Regions from separate parts of the Macrococcoides bohemicum genome, predicted to be linked through region 2. Evidence: predicted binding sites of a transcription regulator. Region 2 holds the regulator's gene; each other region holds the start of a gene.
The links. Region 2 encodes NrdR, which represses ribonucleotide reductase genes. Its sites were predicted from a motif close to AACACNATATATNGTGTT; they were not measured.
Positions count from the first base shown of each region.

Region 1: the regulator NrdR is predicted to act here: its motif matches at 5,979-5,996, upstream of nrdD (anaerobic ribonucleoside-triphosphate reductase).
Region 3: the regulator NrdR is predicted to act here: its motif matches at 2,156-2,173, upstream of nrdI (class Ib ribonucleoside-diphosphate reductase assembly flavoprotein NrdI).

Region 1 is NZ_CP054482.1:2,180,355-2,188,383, reverse strand. Features, by position in the region: gene HT586_RS11415 (alpha/beta fold hydrolase) at 1-305, shown strand, start outside; gene HT586_RS11410 (hypothetical protein) at 375-1,148, shown strand; gene HT586_RS11405 (class I SAM-dependent methyltransferase) at 1,298-2,032, shown strand; gene HT586_RS11400 (DUF2316 family protein) at 2,092-2,391, opposite strand; gene HT586_RS11395 (CapA family protein) at 2,463-3,548, opposite strand; gene nrdG (anaerobic ribonucleoside-triphosphate reductase activating protein) at 3,618-4,115, opposite strand; gene nrdD (anaerobic ribonucleoside-triphosphate reductase) at 4,112-5,971, opposite strand; partial or broken gene HT586_RS12475 (hypothetical protein) at 6,154-6,387, opposite strand; gene HT586_RS11375 (Rho termination factor N-terminal domain-containing protein) at 6,518-7,678, shown strand; gene HT586_RS11370 (hypothetical protein) at 7,763-8,014, shown strand.
Region 2 is NZ_CP054482.1:1,658,346-1,666,374, forward strand. Features, by position in the region: gene HT586_RS08605 (amino acid permease) at 17-1,507, opposite strand; lysine riboswitch at 1,582-1,752, opposite strand; gene thrS (threonine--tRNA ligase) at 1,876-3,804, opposite strand; gene dnaI (primosomal protein DnaI) at 4,153-5,073, opposite strand; gene dnaB (replicative helicase loading/DNA remodeling protein DnaB) at 5,073-6,428, opposite strand; gene nrdR (transcriptional regulator NrdR) at 6,437-6,901, opposite strand; gene HT586_RS08630 (SGNH/GDSL hydrolase family protein) at 7,033-7,743, shown strand; gene HT586_RS08635 (DMT family transporter) at 7,786-8,029, opposite strand, start outside.
Region 3 is NZ_CP054482.1:697,723-705,751, forward strand. Features, by position in the region: gene HT586_RS03655 (peptide MFS transporter) at 1-1,067, opposite strand, end outside; gene queF (preQ(1) synthase) at 1,339-1,836, opposite strand; gene nrdI (class Ib ribonucleoside-diphosphate reductase assembly flavoprotein NrdI) at 2,302-2,697, shown strand; gene nrdE (class 1b ribonucleoside-diphosphate reductase subunit alpha) at 2,660-4,765, shown strand; gene nrdF (class 1b ribonucleoside-diphosphate reductase subunit beta) at 4,868-5,836, shown strand; gene HT586_RS03680 (FixH family protein) at 5,966-6,376, shown strand; gene murB (UDP-N-acetylmuramate dehydrogenase) at 6,443-7,357, opposite strand; gene HT586_RS03690 (GrpB family protein) at 7,415-7,915, opposite strand; gene HT586_RS03695 (EMYY motif lipoprotein) at 8,019-8,029, shown strand, end outside.

The sequences.
Region 1 (8,029 bases), 520 kb from region 2:
TTAAAACTGTAAAAAAATATTATAAGAAGATGAAAGATACACAAAGTGGTATGACTGAAAAAGAAGAGGATGCGGTCATCATCTCTACTGTTGATTATAACCCTCAAAAGCTTGATGTGATTGAAGTAAAGACGCTCGTGATGAGCGGTAGATATGATGAATTAGTACCGGTTGAAGAAGCTGAAGCGCTCGCTGCACTATTACCTGCCAGCAAATTGTCAATTTATGAAAATAGTGGCCATGGGTTGTTATATGAACAATACGATGATTTTGTAAAAGAGGTTAAATTGTTCCTTCAAAACTAATTACAATCTGATAGCGTTATGTTAAAATATGTGAGTACTGATAAACTTAAGGATATTTTTGGAGGATGCATGAAGAAAATCATAGCATTGTGTACAATTACCCTATTACTCGCAGGCTGTCATGAAGAAGAAGTTGCACACACATCTACACAGAAACAATCGTCTACGAATCATCAAGCTAATCCTACTGTTGAGATGGAATTTATACATAGTGATCCTAAAAAGATAAAACCACAGCACAAACAAATCGCAGACGAAAACATTCAGCAACTCAAAAATGAAATTTCAATAGAAGTTGCTTCGAAAATTCCGAAATTAAAACCTATTACATCACAATATGAATATGTGGATACCGTTAGAGAATATTCGAAAGAGATGGATCGGGTTATTAGTACGATGACTGTATATGATAATAAAAAAGATGTTGAACAGCAACTGAACAAAGTAAAACATATTGTGGTCAAATATGAAGCGAAAGTTCAAACGGCAAAAGAATTGCCGCAAATAAAAAAAGTAGATGCAGAAGTGAAGAAAGCGAATGATAAATATATTCAGTCATTTGGCAAAATAGCCTCGGCAATTACCACGAAAGATACAGCACTAAAAGAAGACGGTTATACTGATTTCTCAAAAGGAAACACTTATTTTAACAGAGCGTACTATGGCGTACAATCTATTGAGGATAACGTACAGAAGGAAGCAATGTTTGAACCAGATGCTACAAACGAACCACCAACGAGTGAGTCATCATCTCTAGAGATTGTCGTTTATACAGCAAACGGTAGTGAAGCGTTACCGCTAAGTGATTCACCGGAAGTTAAGAAGAGTGCACCACTGAAATAGAGATACTTATTACACAAATATGATGAACAAACAGTGAAAATCATTATGATTTTATTGTTTGTTCTTTTTTTAAAGCTTATTCAAAAAACTTTATAATCTATTATAATTTTGATAAAGTAAGTGCTAATAAGATACTTAAAGGAGTGCCTATGGACAATAATATGTATGATAATCGGTCATTGTTCGATAAATATAGTGAGATGGAACGCTCAAAGAAAGGTTTAGAAGCAGCAGGAGAATGGGAGAGCTTTAAAGAAATGCTTCCCGAGTTAAATGGTGCTGCTGTGCTAGACTTAGGTTGTGGTTACGGCTGGCATTGCCAGTATGCTGTAGAACAAGGCGCAGAGAAAGTTGTCGGAATCGATATTTCTGAAAAGATGTTAGAGCGTGCGCAGGCACAGCCGGATGCAGATAAGATTATTTTTATTAATCAGTCGATGGATGAATTAGACTTTGAACCACATGAATTTGAAGTAGTAATGAGCTCATTAGCGATACATTATTTGCCGTCATTTAAAGATGTTGTTGAGCAGGTTAAGGAAGTATTAACGATTAACGGTACATTTATCTTTAGTGTAGAACATCCTGTATTTACAGCTGAAGGTAGTCAGGACTGGATCTATGATGAGGCTGGTAATAAATTGTTCTGGCCGGTAGACAACTATTATAAAGAAGGCGAACGTGAAACGCAGTTTCTTGGGGAAGAAGTAAGGAAATATCATCGAACACTTTCACATTACTTAAGTGTGCTGATTGATAATGATTTCGTGATTAAGGGCATCTCTGAACCTGAGCCAAGTGAAAAACTATTAGATGGAGTGCCTGAGATGAAAGATGAACTGAGAAGGCCGATGATGCTTATTATTTCTGCACGTAGAAAATAATGCATATTGTGTTATAAATAAAAGAGGAGAGATAAGCTTAAGCTTGTCTCTCCTTTCTATTATCGTAAAAACCAATAATCGGTTTTCATACCTTTTAAATAACTATATTCTTTCGGCGTAATTCCGTGTGTACGAAGTTCATCGTTGATAAAATCTCTAACATCCCAAACGAGGTGAATAAATTCATTCGTTGGAAGTATTGTAGACATTTGCGAATTATCGATATTTAAAATTGCTGTAATATCCTGAGATGTTAAATTAAAATGTTCTGCGATTGTTGCAATAGATAACGTCGCATCGTTTAAGTGAGCGTATAATTCTGTGCTTGTAACTTTACGTTCTTCAACTGATAGTGACATGTTCATCCTTCTTTCTACGTGTAGAAGGTTATTATAATACTTTTAATGTAAAACACAAGGTATTTTTTACTTTAATGTGATAAATTCTGCACAACTTTCACTTTTGAAGGATACGTTGTCATTAAATCATTAATAAAATTAAACTGTGTTTGTTTCGTACCGTTATCAAGTGATGATTGCATTAAAGGTACAGTTTTGTAGCCACCAGCGTTATAATCACCTTCATTGTATGTCGGTAAGAATTCACCTGATGCTACTTCAACACCATCTTTTGTTTTTTTGATATCTAAAGATAATATTCCGCCTAAACGGGTCTGCATTTGACCTTGACCGCTAAAGAAATTACCTTGGCTGTAGATGACAAAACTATCTTTATCCTGTTTCATCGGTTCTAAAGCATGAGGATGTCCACCAAGGACGATATCCGCACCGTAATCCGTTAGCGCCTGTGCTACATCTCGTTGCTCTTGATTCTCGTGATACTGATACTCTGTACCCATATGTAATGAGACAACAACGCCATCAACTTGTGGTTTTAATGTTTCGATATCTTTTTTCATTTTTTTAAGGTCGATAAAATTCACATCATAATCAGCAGCTGGTTCATGGCCATTCGTCCCATATGTGTATGCTAAAAATCCGAGTTTTACACCGTTTTCTTCGATGATACGTGGCGTGTCATGATCTTCTTGACTACGATAAGCCCCGACATATGGTAAGTGCATTTTATCTAAGTAATCTAAAGAAATATGTAACCCTCTTTGTTCCTGATCGAGTGCGTGGTTATTCGCATTAGAGACAATATCGAATCCAGCATTTTTAATTGCCTGTGCGACTTCAGGGGGCAAATTAAATGTAGGATAGTCATCTAGACCTAATTCATTTGCAGCGATGGGTGTCTCAAGGTTAGCGATCGCAATATCAGCGTTCTCAATCATCGGTTTAACCGCTTCAAATCCTGGATTAAAGTCATAACCATTTGCCGTCTGTGCATGACGCGCCACATGACCATGAACGAGTACGTCACCGACTGATTTTAAATTCACGATGCCGTCTTGTGCTTCGGGTATTTGATGATCAAGTACAGCTGTAGGTAGAACGAATTGTGATGCAGTTAATACAGAAAGTGCAAGTGCTTTAATTTGATATTTATCCATTGGTTAAACTCCTATAAAATAATATTAATTACATTATATCTTAAATAAATATAAAAACATTATTTATTTTTAATGTAATATATTACCTTTATTTAAATAATGGATACGTTGATTAAGTGACCCGCGAAACTTTAAGTTTGGCTGAGATAGGCTATGGACATATGGACCGTCAACAAGTACATCGATATCATTTAATACTTCAGCCAGCATTGGCGTATTATTAATATACTCGATCATATATCCTGACCACATCCATATATCTTTTCTATCTCCGAATTTCTTTCTGAATGCTGAAATAAGTGGTTGAATAACAGCTAAATTATCTAACGGTTCCCCACCAAGTAGAGAAAGTCCGCTTATATAATCTTTATCCAGCAAGGTTAATATCTCCTCGATTTTCTGTTCTGTGATGCGTTCTCCATTATTAAATGGCCAGATACTTGCATTGAAACACGCTGGACAATGAAAGTGACAGCCGGATACATAGACAGACACACGCATACCTGTACCGTCTGTAACGACACAATTCATTATTTTAGCAACATATCCCATGCCTTCATACGTCATAATAAATCATCTCTTGTCGACATATGTTTGACACGCGTGGCAATTTCAATTTGACGTCCTTTTACCATCGGACGTTTTAAAGGCTGGCCGAGATAACCGCAAGTACGTTTGACCACATCTGTCGTTTCAGGATTATTGTTTCCACACTCAGGACAGACATATCCTGTAGCCGTCGGTTGAAATTCACCAGAATAACCACATTCAAAACATTGATCAATCGGTGTATTCGTACCGAGATAACCGACACGTGAATAAGCATAGTCCCATACCGCTTCTAACGCTTCGGGGTTATGGATAATCGGCGGGTATTCACAATAATGAATAAATCCGCCTGTTGAATAACGCGCGAAGTCTTTTTCAAAATCAATTTTTTCGAAAGGGGTTATATTTTTGCGTATATCATAATGAAATGAATTTGTATAATATCCTTTATCGGTCACGTTTACCACAAGTCCAAAGCGTTCAAAATCGAGTGTACAGAAGCGGTCCGTTAAAGATTCACTTGGTGTGCCGTATACACTGAACTGAATATCGTATTGATTAGTTAAGTCATCAGCATATGATTTTATCGTCTTTAATATATTTAATATAAAGTCAGAAGCATCTTTATGATGTTCCCAGTCTTTCTCAAATAAATGTGCGCCAACTTCGTATAATCCGATATAGCCGATACTGATGGTGCTACGACGATTTTTAAACAATGCTGATATGTCTTCGCCTGCATGTAGTCTTTTACCGAACGCACCATATTGATAAAGTATAGGGGCATTTTGTGGAAGTGCATCTTTTAATCGATTAATTCTAAAAAGACAAGCATCGCGTACAATATCCAATCTTTGATGTAACATGGTCATAAAAGTATCCGGGTTATTGCTTAGTAATGCAATCCGAGGTAAATTAAGCGTTACGACACCTAGATTGAAACGACCATTGTTGATAAACTGTCCATCTTCCTGATAAGTATTCAGGAAACTTCGACAACCCATCGGTGCTTTGAAATCTCCAATCATCTCTGTTAACGCCTGATAATTTAATACATCAGGATACATGCGTTTTGTAGCGCATTCGATAGCCAATTGTTTTATCGCATAATTTGGATCAGTCTGTTTTAAATTCACTCCGTCTTTTAAACTGAAGACAAGCTTTGGAAATATTGCAGTCGTTTGATCAGCACCAAGCCCTGCAATACGCGTTTTTAATATTGCACGTTGAATCATAACACTGTACTTATCCGTTCCTAATCCAAAGCCGAAAGTTACAAACGGTGTTTGCCCGTTACTTGTATATAGTGTATTAATTTCATATTCAAGCGACTGGATGGCATCACCGATATCTTTTTCGGTCATTTGCTGGATATATTGTTCCTGTTTATCTTGCTGGACATACTTTATTGCAGTTTGACGATGTTTTTCTGCATTTAAGACAGCATAAGGACTTAGCACTTCATCGATACGATCTACTGAGCATCCTCCATATTGACTGCTGGCGACGTTAGCGATAATTTGTGCAATCTGAGCTGCAGCAGTTTGAATCGATTTTGGTGATTCAACTTTCGCGTTACCAATCTTAAAACCATGAGCCAGCATATTTGGAATATCAATTAAACAGCAGTTCGTCATCGGCATATAAGGATGATAATCTAAATCGTGGAAATGAATATCTCCGTTTAAGTGAGCATGTTTAACATGTTTCGGTAGCATATCAAGGCCGAGTGATTTAGCAACAGTACCGGCTGTTAAATCACGCAGTGTATTAAAGACATTCGCATCCTTATTTGCATTCTCATGAACGACTTCCGGGTGTCTATTTATTAAACGTTCTAAGCTGTCCTTCAAATCAGTTGTTTCTGTTAACATTTTATCACCTACTATATATTGTGTTTGCAATTCAATATTAATACTATATACAGTATTTGTGTGCAAAATAGTAGTGAATTTGAAAAGATGTCATATTTACAACGAAGCTATCTGGTTTTAAGAACATGCGGTGTGAGAAAAGTTACAAAAAAAGCCGGACACAATGTTCGGCTGTGAAAATATTATCCTTTTAGAAAGTCTGGTGCTTTATAGCTAGGGTTTGGATATGTATAGAACCCCTCTCCTGTCCCAATCATCTAGGCTCTATCAACCGTTTCAGCGTCACCGACACCATTTGCAAGTAACATTTCTGCTGACTGTAATAATGGCACAAGTAAAGAATTTAATATATAGCCAGGTTGTTCTTTTTTAACAAGCATCGGTACCATATTAATCTGTTTCACAAAATTCATCACAATTGTATGTTTATGTTAAATTAGAAAGTTTAATTTTTACTTAATCATTGGTAAAATAGAATAAATATTAATAAAAATAAATGCTTTTAAAAAGGATAGCAACAACTTATAGAACCGTGGGGGACTTACTATGACAAACGAGTTAAATATCGACATCGCAGCACAGGAAGAAAAAAAGAAATTAGTAGCTGAAAAATTTAATGACAATACATTTGATATGTATTTATCAGCGCTATCTAAAGAAGCGTTAAAAAATATATGTCGCAACCTGGGTATTAAAGGTTACTCTTCTAAAAATAAAGAAGATTTGATCAGCTTAATTACCGAAGCTTATTTTGCAGATGATCAAATGCTAGGTAAGATGCTGGAAACATATGATAGTAACTTTAAAGTCGTGTTAGATGATATCACAGCACAAGAAAAGAACTACATAGTATATCATCATGATATACCGGATGAAGTTTTCTTATTTTATGCAGATGACACTGAGCTATTGTTCATTCCTCAAGATGTAAAAGTGCATTTTAATGCGTATATTCAAGCGCATCCAGCATTTAAAGAAGAAATTGATAAGATTCATTTCTATCGTAGCGCATTAAATTTATATGGCTTTGTAACGTTGAAACATTTAGCAGTGTTAAAAGAAAAGTATTTCAATGTACAAATGACTGAAGATGAAATCCGTGAAGAGCTTATTACAGTGATGCCTGAGTACGAAGCGCTGATTAAAGATGGCAGTGTTAAACATAAAGAGCTTAGCAATATTGATATCGATTTAAAATTTTTAACCGAACAAAAAGAATACTATATTCCTAAATATGAAGATTATAAATTATATACAGAATATTTCTATATTGAGCCGACGCAAGACATTAAGCATTTAGTTGAATATATCGAAGCAGGAATCACTGAAGATTTCCAGGGAACAGACACAGGGAAATTAATTGTTAATACAATCTTGTTCGGATTACGTGCCAACGAAACACCGGAACAAATTCTATTACATATTGATAACGTAGAGAAGAATGGTTTCGTTAAGTTTGATGATCGTGAAAAGTTGACTGAACTTATTGCAGCCGCATTAAATACAGCAAGATTATGGATGCTAAATGGACACACGCGCAATGAAGTAGAAAGTAAAGTACAAATTGAACAAGGACAATCTCAGGTTCAAGCACAGGCACCAGTACAAACAGTGAAGAAGAAGAAACCTGTACAAGTAAAAAGAAAAACGAAAAAACGTGGTAAAAATAGAAACGTAGCACACGTAGCGAGATTGAATAAACATTAATTGGTATGTAGATAAGCGTATAACTAGAGCGATATAGCGTTTGATGTTATAGTGTATCGTAACAAACATTTAGAGGTGAACAACTTGAATAGAACTAAAGAAACAACAGTTTGGGGTCGCATGTATAACATATTAAATCTTGCTGTTGTCGTATTAATCATTATCCGACTAATTACTGATATGAACTTTAATATGTTAATCGTATGTTCGTTTGCAGCTTTACTTGTACTTGGACTACTGGATAGTTTAGACCGCAACGCATGGCGTGAGAATATGTTCCGTCATATCTTTGATCTTATATTGCTTGTATTATTTGCAGTACTTTATTTCGGATAATATAAATTGTCATCA
Region 2 (8,029 bases):
TATAACAGGCTAATATTTATAAGTCAACATCTATTTTTTCATATTCACTCATATCTGTATCTTGAGATAAATCAACTTCAGTTAAAGGAATCTTACGCGTTTTATATTTCAGTTTATGGTAGAAATAGAACGCTAAGAAAATTGGAATCCCCATATAAGTAATCAAGAAACCATTTAGATCGAATTTACCACCTAAAATTAAATCCGTATCCTGACCGATAATTACAAATAAACAAAGAACAAATGCAAATATCGGACCGAATGGGAACCACATCGCTTTATATTTTAATACTGATATATCTTTGTTCTGAGCATAAAACGCTCTTCTGAATCGATAATGACTAATTGCAATACCAAGCCAGGCGATAAATCCTGTTAAACCACTTGCTGCCACGATATATTCGTAAGCACCACTGGCAACACGTTCTACTAAGAAGATGATTACCACCACAACAAACGTTGCAAGTAAACTCGGAATAGGAACGCCTTTGCGATTTGTTTCTGAGAATTTACGTGATGCTAATCCATCTTTACCCATCGCATATAACATACGCGTTGAAGCATACATACCACTATTACCCGCTGATAGAATAGATGTTAAGATAACAGCATTCATAAAGGATGCTGCAAATGCAAGGCCAGCATTTTCAAATACTAACGTAAATGGTGACTTCGCAACACTATCTCCACCCATTAAGTTAGGATTAGTGTAAGGAATGATTAATCCGATGACTAAAATAGAAAGAATGTAAAAAATTAAAATTCTCCAGAAAACTTGTTTAATCGCTTTCGGAATAGTTTTTTCCGGCTCTTCTGATTCACCTGCTGTAATACCAACAAGTTCTGTACCCTGGAAACTAAATCCGGCTACTAAGAATACGCCAAGAATCGTTAAGAAAGACCCTGTTAAACCATGACCGACAAATGGAGCATCACCTGTCGTGAAGTTATCAAAACCGATAAACTTGCCACCTAAAATTCCAACGATTGTTAGTAATCCGATGATTAAAAATAATATAACAGTAGCAACTTTTATAATCGCAAACCAATATTCACTTTCACCATAAACTCGAACTGACAATGTATTTAAAAATAAAATAATTGCTAAAAACACTAAGCTCCATGCCCAACCCGGTAAGAAATCCATCGGTGCCCAGTACTTTATGACGCTCGCAGCAATACTAACATCTGCTGCAACTGTAATCACCCAGTTAAACCAATAATTCCAGCCAAGCGCAAATCCAAGAGATGGATCTACGAAGCGTGTTGCATAGGTAGAAAATGAACCTGAAATCGGTAAATATGTTGCCATTTCACCAAGACTTGTCATTAAGAAAAATACCATAATACCAATAATCGTAAACGCAAGTAACGCACCACCTGGGCCAGCATCACGTATCGCTCCTCCAGAGGTCATAAATAAACCTGTTCCGATACAGCCACCAATAGCGATCATCGAAATATGGCGCTGTTTCAATTTTCTTTGTACTCCATTCGTACTTTGCATATATTGACTTCCTTTCAAAAATAAAAAATGAGCACACGTATGATACGCGTACTCATTTGAAAGTATAATCATCAAAATTAAGTAGCGCATCACAGATGTGACAGTCTAACACTTGTTCAATGTTAGCCCAGGATATAATGTTCATACACATTATTCCTTCGGCACTGCTTCCTTTCGATAAACTTCGTTTATGTGTATGACATATCCATCATCTACTCATAAACAGTGCAACCTCTACCTCAACGAGGAATATTAAGTTAGTTACTAATATACATGACATAAATTATTATTTCAACCTCTTTTTTAACACGTTAAAACATTAAATGATGATTTTTCTTTAAAACATAGACTCATAAAAAATCAAATCATTATTTTTTTAGACGAATCTCATCTACTAAATTCCAGATAAACTCGTCGCGATCTAAAGTTTTAGAATCTTTAGAACCATATTGACGAAGGTTTACTTCATTATTCTCTACTTCTTTATCTCCAACAACTACTTGATATGGCACTTTATGCATTTGTGCTTCACGAATTTTGTAGCCCATCTTTTCATTTCGGTCATCAATATGACAACGAACACCTTGAGATTTTAACTCATCATATAATTTACGCGCATAGTCATAATGCACTTCGTTAGACACAGGAATAATTTCTAATTGATTTGGAGCAAGCCAAATAGGATATGCACCTTTATATTCTTCTGTTAAGAAAGCAACAAATCGTTCCATTGTTGAGATAACACCACGGTGAATAACTACCGGACGGTGTTTCTCGCCGTCATTACCAATGTATTCTAAATCGAAACGTTCCGGTAATAAGAAGTCTAATTGAACTGTTGATAAAGTTTCTTCTTTACCTAACGCAGTTTTAACCTGTACGTCGAGTTTTGGACCGTAGAATGCAGCTTCTCCTGGTGCTTCTTCGTAATCTAAGCCCATTTCATCAACCGCTTCTCTAAGCATTGATTGTGCTTTCTCCCACATTTCATCATCCTGGAAATACTTTTCAGTATCTTCAGGATCTCTATAACTTAGACGGAATTTATAATCTTTAAATTTGAAGTCTTTATATACATCTATCACAAGTTGCACAACACGGATAAATTCATCTTTAATCTGATCCGGACGAACGAAGATATGTGCATCATTTAAAGTCATACCACGTACACGTTGTAATCCACTTACAGCACCACTTGCTTCATATCTGTGCATTGTACCAAGTTCAGCAATACGAATTGGTAACTCACGGTATGAATGTGGTTTATTTTTATAGACCATCATATGGTGTGGACAGTTCATCGGACGCAATACCATTTGCTCATTGTCCATCTCCATAACCGGGAACATGTCCTCCTGATAATGATCCCAGTGTCCAGAAGTTTTATAAAGATCAACTGAACCCATAACTGGTGTATACACGTGGTCATAACCTAACGCAACTTCTTTATCAACGATATAGCGTTCTAATTCACGACGAATTGTAGCACCATTTGGTAACCATAATGGTAATCCAGGACCGACAAGTTGATTTGTAGTGAATAATTCTAATTCTTTACCAATCTTTCTGTGATCACGTTCTTTACGCTCTTCTAAAACCTGAAGATGTTCTTTCAATGCTTTTTTATCGAAGAACGCTGTACCGTAGATACGTTGTAACATCTTATTGTTCGCATCACCTCTCCAGTAAGCACCAGCTGTAGATAATAATTTAAATTCTTTAATTTTAGCAGTTGATGGCACATGTACACCGCGGCAAAGGTCAGTGAATTCACCTTGAGAATAGATCGTTACATTTTCATCAGCTGGAATCGCATCGATTAATTCCTGTTTGTACGGATCATCGGCAAAAATTTGCTTTGCTTCATCACGACTTACAACACGACGTTCAATCTTAATGTTTTCACCGACAATTTGACGCATTGTTTTTTCAATTTCAGGTAAATCTTCGCTTGAAATTTTATGTTCAGTATCTACATCGTAATAGAATCCTTCTTCAATAACAGGACCTACACCGAAATGTACACTACCATACATACGCTTTAACGCTTGTGCCATTAAATGTGCAGTGGAATGACGTAATACTTCTATACCTTCAGGAGACTCAGGCGTAATGATTTCGATGTCTCCATCTGTTTCAAGTGCCGTTGATAGATCTACCATCTGTCCATTAAATTTTCCTGCTAAAGCTTTCTTCTTTAAACCAGGACTGATTGAACCTGCAATATCCTCAGTTGTAACGCCAGCCTCAAAACTTTTTACATTACCATCTGGAAATTTAACATTAATTTCACCCATTCAAAACGCCTCACTTTTTTATATTATTTTAAACAACAAAAAAAGACCCCATCCCAAAAAGGGACGAAGTCAATTCGTGGTACCACCCTAATTACTGATCACTCAGCAACTCTGCATAAGATAACGGTCTTGAGCCGGACAATGATTAGTTGTCATACCTATAAGGGAGTAACAATCTATCTTAATTACTGATTCTCAGCACCATCAGCTCTCTAAAAAATTAATGATAGACTATCGTATCCTTACAATATTAATATATAAAATTGATTCATTAAATTAATATATGAACGAATTTAGTTTTGTTGTTTGTTAATGTATATTATACACCTATTATTGTAATTTTCAAACTTATTTTTCACGTCGATAATTTTTCCCTGATAACATATATTCATCACTTAATGTTTCGATACGCTCCATAATACGTCGCGCCTTCGTCTGTTCTGCACCTTGTTTCGTTATTGATAAATGATGACTTAGTTCTTTAAAATCAAAGTTTGAGCTAAAGAATGTCGGCATATTATTCATCATACGATAATTTAATATCGGTCCTAACACTTCATCGCGTACCCATGGTGTTAAATCTTCTGCACCGATATCATCGAGCATCAGAACAGGCGTATTCTTTACTCGATTTAATCTCTCCGTATATGTACCATCGTTAAAGCCCGATTTTAATTCACGGATAAATTCCGGGAAGTACATTAACGTCGTATAAATATGACGCTCTTTCAATTCATTTGCGATTGCACCTAAAATGAATGATTTTCCAGTACCGAATGGTCCATGGATATACATCCCTTTCGTATCGACATTCTTTGCGATATCTCTGCATACTAGCCCCGCACGTCTGACAATATCAATTCTCGTTTTATCATCGAGATAAATATCTGCAAGCTTTGCATTCAGGACATCTTTTGGCATATGAATTGCCGTTATAAACTGTTTCATCTTCTGTTCTTCATCATAAGCAAGCTTAGAAGGGCATGGCAAATGTCTGATTTTAATGTGATTATTTTCAATATATAGTTCAGGCGTGTGACCAGGGACAAAGTTCTTACACTGGCCATAAGATGCACAATCCTGACACATAATTGAAGAATCTTTATATTCCTGGAGGACAGATAAATCATTATCTATCATCTGCTCGGTAACATGATTAGCAGCAATAAACGCACTTATTTCAGGATCTTTTATCGTTTCTTTTTTAATCTTTTCAATACGCTTAAAGATTTCACTGTTAGCGTTTAATATTGAGCCCATTGGTTTCATCATTTATCCTCCTCCCATAATTGATTGAGTTCTTGCTGTAACTTACGACGTTCCGCTTCCAGATCGACATTTTCATCAATTTTATTGCTTGCTATCGGTTCATCCGTTAACCATTTAGGTGTCATCTCTTTAGAAGGCGGTAAATATTGTTTCGGTCTACTTGATTTATCTTTACGTTCCGTACGTTTCTTATCCATTGATTTTACAAAATGATAAGCTTCCTGACTTGTTTTTAGATTTTGTTTCTTCCAGTTAGAGGCTATCTCTTCAATATACGCCTGCGGGAGTTTCATATCCTTTGTAAACAATACATATTGAATAAGAATATTAAATACGCCATATGGCAGTTGTTCACGTTCTAAAATAGATTCAATCATGCGTTTCTGCTTTAAGGTCGGTTCTGATTTACTAAATGAAGTCAGCATGTCGATTGGACTAGTGGTATCCAGCTTTTCAAACCAGTTCAGTAGAGTGCTCGCTTCCTTATCTTCAGGCTTTATATTATCTGACTGTTCCTGAAACTGTAAAGTTGGTAGTGCACCATCGTGTTCTATCTTATAGAAATCACGTGCATTTTTACGTAACTCTTCATGAGAAATCGTTTGATTGCTTGTAAGTGACTTCAAGATAATCTGACGCATTTCTGTAGGTGCAATATCATATAATGCAGCAAGCTGAGAAATTAAATCACGCGTCTTCTTAGGTAACTGTTCACTTGTGATTAAATTCTGTGCCAGCAATGTTTCAAGCATATCAAAATCAAATGTCTGGTGATGAATAGGAATCCCATATGGGTCACTTTGTTTAATAATCTCACTATTATATTCGAATACAACTGGTTCAGGAGATTTCGGCGTACCAAATACGTCCATATATTTACTTGAAATATCCCGATAACCATCATAATCTATATTATTTGTAAAATATCTACTCTTCAACACTTGATAACGATGCTTACCCACCTGCTGATATAAGAACACAGAAAGCATCGGGTCATTAAAAAATTGTGCAGGCATTACAGGACTGATTAATTTATAGATAAACTTCTGATTGCTATCATCTATTCTCATATACGTCTTAAGTAAACCAATTGCTTCAAGCCGTTTGCGAATCACTTCGAAATGACTCAAATTCATCTTCAGCTCACTTAAGAAAATATAATGTGTGTAATCGTTACTAACCTGGTTATAGTCATTTAAAAACTGACTTAAGAACTGATAGACACCGACACATTCAATACCAATTAAAGGTGTATAAAGTGTCTTAAGAACATCTTCAGTGAGATGTGTACTTATATAGTTTGTCGTGACGGTAAACTGATCCGTGCCGTTTAATTCCGTAAAATAATGCTGCATGCTGACACCTACTTCTTATCTTTATCGTTCAATAGACCGCTCATTGTACGTAATAACTGATCGACATCTTTAAATTCTTTATAGACAGACGCAAACCTTACATAGGAAACCTGATCTAAAGTCATTAAATGCTCCATCACCAATTCACCGATATCAACCGAAGACACTTCCGTCTTACCTTTTTCACGTAAAGCAGTCTCAACATCTGTCGTAATTTTTTCAAGTGATTCAAAAGCAACAGGTCGCTTTTCACATGCACGGACTAAACCATGCAACACCTTATCACGGTTGAATGCTTGTCTTGTGCCGTCTTTTTTTACGACGATTAATGGCTGTAATTCAATTCTTTCGAAAGTAGTAAAACGTGTACCACAATCTTCACATTCTCTACGTCTTCTGATTGCAGTCAAATCGTCTGCATGTCGTGAATCAATCACCTTCGACTGATTAAAACCACATTTTGGACATTTCAAGACAATCACCCCTTTTTTTATTATTATTTAATTATACATGAATACGAAACAATTAAAAATCCATAAGATTACACTGTTCTAGGTATATAATAAACAACATATAAATCTTTCAAATTCAAAGGAGAAAACTGATGAGACCGAATTACATCCATTTACCAAAGTTAGAAGAAGGACATCCCGTAAATAAATTACGAGAAAGCTTTAATCATAGAAATGAAGTGATACTTTATCATAACGACCCTGTAGGAATCGTCTTTATCGGTGATTCAATAACTGATTACTGGGATATAGAAAGCTACCTGCAATTAAACAATGGCAAACGAATGATTAACCGTGGCATTGGAAACGATCGTACGCAATGGGTACGCGACCGATTTACAGCAGATAGTATCCAGTTGAAACCAGATTGGATCGTCTTATCGATTGGCATTAATAATACGAAAGCGCTCGACGTTGATCAAAGTAATGACAACCAGCAACAAATTAAGACACGTATCCTTGAAGACATCGAAGCAATGATTGTAATGGCAAATGAAAATAACATAAATATTGCAGTCACTACACTAACATCAACGAACCGACCTAAGTTAGAAGGATTTATAACGCGCTCAAAACTTGTTCAGATAATAAATAACGAAATCAAACAACTATGTACAGAACATGACGCATTATTTATCGATTACTATAAACAGATGACTGAAACTAAAGATGACATCGACTATTTACGCAACGAACTTACAGATGACGGACTACATCCACATGTATTCGGCTACGACATTATGTCAAAAGTCATTGAAGAAACGTTTACCGATATTTATCCGATACAATTAAAGCAAAGATAAAAAAAGTGTCACACACCAAATACGGTATGTGACACTTTATTTTTAATGGAACAACTTCAATCCAATGGTACTTGCTAAAATTAAGCCCATAAAAAATAAACGTAATACATTTTTCGATTCTCCGTAAAACAAAATCCCTACAATTGCTCCACCTACTGCACCAATACCGGTCCATATAGCATATGCAGTACTCATCGGAATTGCAATTAACGCAACGGAAAGAAAATAAAGACTACATGCAAATGTAAATATCAGCAATAAAACATAACGCTTTTGATGTGTGTTT
Region 3 (8,029 bases), 960 kb from region 2:
AAAGTTACAATGAATAAAGGATTCAGTGACTGGAACCACGCTGCCGGGATTTTAAAATCAATTGCATTATTTGTTAAGACACCTAGATTAAGCTGCGTATTTTTATCAGCAAAATGTGCAAGTACTGTTGATCCTTGTTCCTGAATAGACCAGAATGTAACAGATGCTAAGAAAAGGGGCACATATGCAAATACGCGTGCTTTTTCATCTCTCGTAGTTTTCTTCGATACGATCATTGTAATAAAGTAATAGAATGGTAACGCCATCCCAATTACTGTTACAAAGTTCATAAAACTTTCAAGTGACAAATTACCCATAAGTCCTGTAACTAAGAAATAAAGCAGGAATGCAGCTATAACGATACCAGTGATTGTAATTGTTTTCTTTTTATCAGTTTCCGTCACTGGATTAGGAACATCTAAGCCTGAAAGTCCTAATGTTTGTTTAGAACGTAACATAAAGATGATTAATCCAAAGAACATACCAACAGCTGCGACTGCAAATCCATAATGGAAGCCTACATTATCTTGTAACCAGCCAACAAGTAATGGTGAAATTAATGCACCCATGTTAATTGACATAACAAATAGTGTAAATGCTGAATCTACCTTTGGATCATTTTTTTCGTATAATTCTCCTACATTTGTTGAAATATTTGGTTTTAATAATCCTGTACCCAAAATGATGAATAACAATGCAATAAGTAATAAAGTGAAGTTGTTTGGTAAAGATAAAAGTATGTGACCAATCATGATAAGGATTGCGCCATATAGTATTGCTTTACGTGTACCGATGAATCTATCAGCTAACCATCCACCGATAACACCACTCATATAAATTAATGCACCGTAGATAGATACAATTTGCATCGCAAATCCTTCATCTAATCCAAATCCACCTTTATTCACAGAATAATAAAGATAGAATAAAAGAATAGCTTTCATTCCATAATAACTAAATCTTTCCCAGAACTCAGTCAGCATTAAAGTGAATAAACCTTTTGGATGACCGAAGAAACCAGTTCTCGGCATACTGTTGACCACTTCTTCGCGCGTGTGTTGCGCCATACCATTTCCCCCTTGTTTCAAATAAAGTTGTACAAATAAAAGACGAATAGTTTATACAAATAAACTATTCATATATAATACACTTATTTTAATTTTAAGACAATTCAACTTTTTGAATAGTAATCATTTAAGTAGATAAAAAATTATTAAAATAATCACTCATTAATCAATTTAACAGATAAATAACAAGCATTTTCATATTGATAACAAGAAATAAACTAAGGATACTTTCTTATAAGAAGTATCCTTAGTTCATATTAAAAAAGCAAATTTATCTATTAGTAATTGTTTCAGGATATAGATCATGGTTCATTAATCTATAATTCGCGATCTCTTCATATTTCGTCCCTGGACGTCCATAATTTGTATAAGGATCAATTGAAATTCCACCACGTGGCGTGAATTTTCCCCATACTTCGATGTAGTGTGGATCCATAAGATCAATTAAATCATTCATAATAATATTCATACAGTCTTCATGAAAGTCACCATGATTTCTAAAGCTGAATAAATAAAGTTTAAGAGATTTTGACTCGACCATCTTTATATTTGGGATGTAGCTGATATAGATGGCTGCAAAATCAGGTTGACCTGTAATAGGGCAAAGGCTAGTGAACTCAGGACAATTGAATTTTACGAAATAATCTCTGCCCTGGTGTTTGTTATCGAACGATTCTAAAATTGATGGATCGTATTCATAAAGATATTTATTGTTTTGATTACCGAGTAATGTGATATCTTGTAGTTCTTCTTTTTGTCTGCCAGTCATTTTCTGCCTCCGATATTTTTGATTGTTCTATTATAATAGATATCTCGACATATGTAAAAAGACATATATACACCTTTAGTGAAGAGAAGTTGTTATTTAATATCATTTTTTAAATGAAATTTCAACAGAATTTTATAGAATTAAATTTCATTATTAACCTTACAAATTTTCAAGTCAATTAAATATAGTCGTATCAATGGATTAAAAATTTTGATGAAAAGTCAACATTAAAATTAATTTTTTTTGGAGTTGTTAAGATTGAAAAGCAATTTTTAAGTGCTATAATTAATCGTATATCTTGTGTGTGTGTTTTCAACATACCACTATATCTTGTGTTGAAAAAGAAAAATAACACAAGATAATATTAAACTAAAAATAGAAAATTACGTTTCATAATACATACATAATGGTTTGAAATGTTTCATGTTTGTTTAGTGATATTCCTTACAGTTAGGAGTGAGGCAAATGTTAATTGTATATTATTCATTAACAGGGAATGTACGCCGTTTTATTCAAAAGTCAGGACAACCTCGCGTGATACCTCTTGAAACTGCGATGGAAGAAGGTGTGTCAGAACCATTTATCATAGTCACGGGTACAATTGGTTTTGGACAGGTTCCAGATGCAGTATCGCAGTTTTTAGAAAGATATTATCATCATTTAGCGGCAGTAGTAGGAAGTGGAAACCGTAACTGGGGGCAAAACTTCGGCAAAGCTGGTGATACCATTAGTGCAACATACCACGTTCCGCTTCTTATGAAGTTTGAACTTCATGGAAATAATCGAGACGTAGAATTATTTAATAAAAAGGTGGAAGAATGTTATGAAAACAGTAGAAGAGAAGCAATACAATCATATTGAATTAAATAACCAGGTTACAAAGCGCCGTGAAGATGGTTTCTTTGATTTAGAGAAAGATCAGGAGGCATTAGCTGTTTATCTAGAAGAGATTCATGACTTTACAATCCATTTTGATACGCCATTAGAGCGTTTACACTTCTTAGTGGATCAGGATTTTTACTATAATTTGTTTGAAGAATATACGGAATTAGATTTACTTGAAATCATTAAATATGCTGAGAACATTCCTTTCCAATTTGCGAGCTACATGTCAGCAAGTAAATTCTTTAAAGATTATGCCTTAAAGACAAATGATAAAAAGCAATATTTAGAAGATTATAAGCAACATGTGATTATCGTAGCATTATATTTAGCAAAAGGTGATAAAGAAAAAGCGAAAGCTTTAGTCTCAGCTATGATTGAACAGCGTTATCAACCGGCTACACCGACATTTTTAAATGCAGGTCGTGCGCGTCGTGGTGAACTTGTGTCTTGTTTCTTGCTTGAAGTTGATGACAGTTTAAATTCAATCAACTATATCGATTCAACAGCGAAACAATTATCTAAAATTGGTGGCGGTGTAGCGATTAACTTATCAAAGTTACGTGCACGTGGTGAAGCAATTAAAGGTATTAAAGGTGTAGCAAAAGGTGTGTTACCTGTAGCGAAAGCTTTAGAAGGTGGATTTAGCTACGCTGATCAATTAGGACAACGACCAGGTGCGGGAGCTGTATATTTAAATATATTCCATTATGATGTATTAGAATTTTTAGATACTAAGAAAGTTAATGCGGATGAAGATTTAAGACTATCAACAATTTCTACGGGATTAATCGTTCCATCGAAATTTTTTGAACTCGCTAAAGAAGGAAAAGAATTCTTTATGTTCGCACCGCATACAGTAGAACGTGAATATGGACAAACGTTAGACGATTTAGATATCGAAGTAATGTACGATGAGCTTGTTCAAAATCCGAATGTGGTGAAGAAATCAAAAGATGCACGAGAAATGTTAAACTTAATCGCCCAAACACAGTTACAGTCAGGGTATCCTTATTTAATGTTTAAAGATAATGCGAATAAAGTACATGCGAATTCAAATATTGGGCAAATTAAGATGAGTAACTTATGTACTGAAATCTTCCAGTTACAAGAAACTTCAGTAATTAATGATTATGGGACAGAAGATAAAATTAAACGTGATATTTCATGTAACCTGGGTTCCCTCAATATCGTTAATGTAATGGAATCTAAGAAATTCCAGGATTCAGTACATATCGGTATGGACGCATTAACGACAGTTAGTGATGCTGCTGACATAAAGAATGCACCAGGTGTTGCAAAAGCAAACCGTGAACTACATTCTGTTGGACTAGGTGTTATGAATCTACACGGATACTTAGCGAAGAACAAGATTGGCTATGAAAGTGAAGAAGCGAAAGAATTTGCTGCAACATTCTTTATGATGATGAATTATTATTCAATTGAACGTTCAATGCAAATTGCAATGGAGCGTAACGAACGTTATGCGGATTTTGAAAAATCAAACTATGCAACAGGTGAGTACTTCGTGAAATACGAAACGACAAATTATGCACCGAAATCAGAAAAAGTGAAAGTTTTATTTGAAGGTATGGATGTACCGACACAAGCGGACTGGACAGCATTAAAAGAAGCTGTTATGAAAAATGGTTTATTCCATGCATACCGTTTAGCAATTGCACCGACGCAAAGTATCTCATATGTTCAAAATGCAACAAGTTCAGTAATGCCGATTGTTGATCAGATTGAACGTAGAACATATGGTAATGCAGAGACGTTCTATCCAATGCCATTCTTATCTCCGGAGTCTATGTGGTTCTACAAATCAGCATTCAATACGAACCAGATGAAATTGATTGATCTAATCGCGACAATTCAGGAACACGTGGATCAAGGGATATCAACAATTTTATTTGTAAACTCTGATATTTCTACAAGAGAACTATCAAGACTTTATGTCTATGCGCATCATAAAGGACTAAAATCTCTATACTACACACGTAATAAATTATTAAGTGTAGAAGAATGTACGAGCTGTGCAGTGTAATATATGTATAAATCATAAACTATAATGAATAATTAAATTTTAAAGAGGCCGTAAGGTCTCTTATTACTGCTTTTAAAATTACTTATATAAAGGACTGACAAAATGAAAGCTGTTAACTGGAATACACAAGAAGATATGACGAATATGTTCTGGCGTCAAAATATCTCACAAATGTGGGTAGAGTCTGAATTTAAAGTATCGAAAGATATAGCTAGCTGGAAAGAGTTAACTGAAGATGAGAAATACACATTTAACCATGCACTTGCTGGTTTAACTGGTCTTGATACGCATCAGGCAGATGACGGTATGCCGTTAATCGGATTACACACACAGGATCTACGTAAAAAGGCAGTGTACTCATTTATGGGCATGATGGAACAAATTCATGCAAAGAGTTATTCACATATTTTTACGACATTACTACCGTCTTCTGAAACAAATGATTTATTAGACAACTGGGTAGTCAATGAACCGCATCTTAAATTTAAATCCGATTTAATCGTTGGTCGTTATCATAAATTATGGGCTCAAGATGCTTCAATATATGATCAGTACATGGCACGTGTAGCATCAGTATTTTTAGAGACATTTTTATTCTATAGTGGATTCTACTATCCGCTGTATTTAGCTGGCCAAGGGAAAATGACGACTTCAGGAGAAATTATTCGTAAAATTTTACTTGATGAATCAATTCATGGCGTATTTACAGGTCTTGACGCACAAAGTCTTCGCAATGAATTAACAGATGATGAGAAGCTACGAGCGGATAAAGATATGTATGATATGCTTCAGAAATTATATGCGAATGAAGAAAGCTATACGAAGATGCTGTATGATCGTGTAGGTTTAACTGAAGATGTCTTAAATTATGTACAATACAATGGGAATAAAGCATTAGCGAATTTAGGATTCGAACCGTACTTTGACGAAAAGGATTTCAATCCGATTATTGAAAATGCTTTAAATACATCTACGAAAAATCACGATTTCTTTAGTGTTAAAGGTGATGGATATGTTATTGCATTAAATGTTGAAGCCTTGACTGATGAAGACTTTGTCTTCGAAAATTAAATTAATTTGACAAGCTAATGACAAATTTTGCATTAGCTTGTTTTTTTATACTTTGTCACATTTTGTACATTGATTACCAGAATAATGTTCACGATAATAATATGGACATTAAATTTTAGGGGGATAATAATGAAGAAATTATTCATCATTGCAGCTAGTACTTTATTGCTCTCTGCATGTGGCCAGGAAACAAAACAAGAAGGTCATGAAGGACACGGAACTCATTCAGAATCAAAATCAGTAACACCATTAACAGTGGATTTAAATGTGCCTGCTAAAGCAAAAGCAGGGGATTCAGTAAAGATCACTGCAACTGTTAAACATGGTAAGGCTTTTGTAAATGAAGCGGATGAAGTGATGTTTGAAATCATCAAAGATAAAGATATGAAAAATTCTGTAAAAGAAAAAGTTAAGAAGGCTAAAGATGGTGTTTATACTTTAGAATATACGTTTAAAGACAAAGGGAATTATAATGTCATCAGTCATGTGACTGCGCACAATCAACATACGATGCCAAATGCAGTTATCGTAGTTGAATAAGTTCTAAAAATTACTATTTTTTATAATAAATAAAAAGGGATGTGGACACTAGTGTCCATATCCCTTTTAAATTTTTTCACCAATAACTCGAACTTCAGGCTGTAATTCAATGCCGCTATTTTCTAATACGACCTTTTGTACATGCGCAATCATTTCTTCATAATCTGTTGCAGTACCATTATCGACATTTACAATAAAACCAGCATGCTTTTTAGAAACTTCAACGCCTCCCATACGATAGCCCTGTAACCCAGCTTCCTGTATCAGTTGACCGGCAAAGTGTCCTGTCGGTCTTCTAAATACACTACCACAAGAAGGATATTCTAAAGGTTGTTTATCCTCACGACGTTCTGTTAAGATATCCATTTGAGATTGAATTAAATTAATATCCCCACGTTGTAATTTAAATGTTGCTTCAAGTACGACATAATGCTCTGACTGAATAATACTTGTTCTGTAATCTAAAGCTAGCGCTTCATTCGTTAAGGTAAGGATTTCCCCGTGATGATCGACAACAGTAGCACTTTCAATCACATCTTTGACTTCACCACCATAAGCACCAGCGTTCATATACACAGCACCACCAACAGAACCAGGTATTCCACAGGCAAATTCTAATCCCGTTAAATGATGATCACGTGCAATGCGCGATACATCAATGATTGCCGCACCACTGCTTGCAATAATTGTGTCGTATTCTACCTGGACATCTGTTAACCCGAGCAGGCTGATTACAATACCACGTATGCCACCATCTCTGATGATAATATTTGATCCGTTGCCGAGGAAAGTTACTGTTATATTGTTTTCATTAGCATACTGAATTGTTTTTTGTATTTCAGAATATTTTATCGGCGTAATATATATATCAGCATTACCACCTGTTTTTGTATACGTATAATTTTTTAATGGTTCATTCATTTTAATAAGAGTAGGATCAATAATTGTACTCAATTGTTTATATATTTCAGTTACTTGCATTCTTATTACGCCCTTTCGGTGAATTCAAACTTAATTATATCAGTTAAAGCAATGATTTTAAACTGACAGTTTACGTTTGAACCATTCAGACTTTTTATTTTCATATTCTTTCACAGAAATTTCATGATTAAGTGCTTTCTTATACTGATTAAACGCTTGTATTTGTTCTATTAAAATTGATTGACCAGATAAGTATTGGTTTAATTTTTTACTGTCTTCTTCTACGATATGTAAACGTACAACTTCAGTTAGTGATTGCAGATTACTAAATTGTGCATACACACACTTCTTTTGATATGGATGATGTAAACGGTAAAAGTTTTGCAGGTTTAGACGTTTTTCATCAAGTGTGGTCATAGCATGCAAACTTTTTACTACTACAAGTATATCAATAATACCGCTTGTTAATGCTCCGTCTATAGATGTAGAACCGATATGCATCGTTTTAATAATTGGGGTGTCTAATAATGTGATCAATATCTTATTAATCTCTTCAAATTTTGTTCTGTATTGTTCTGTTTTATTATTAATTGTGAGTATTGGTTTCTGTTTTTGCATGTTAAAGTTTCCTTTCGTAAGTAACTATAGCCTTGTGAATAATGAATGTAGGTTTTATTTCTCGGCTAAATTAGGTATAATATTGATATTGAGGAGAGCATATATGAAAAATTT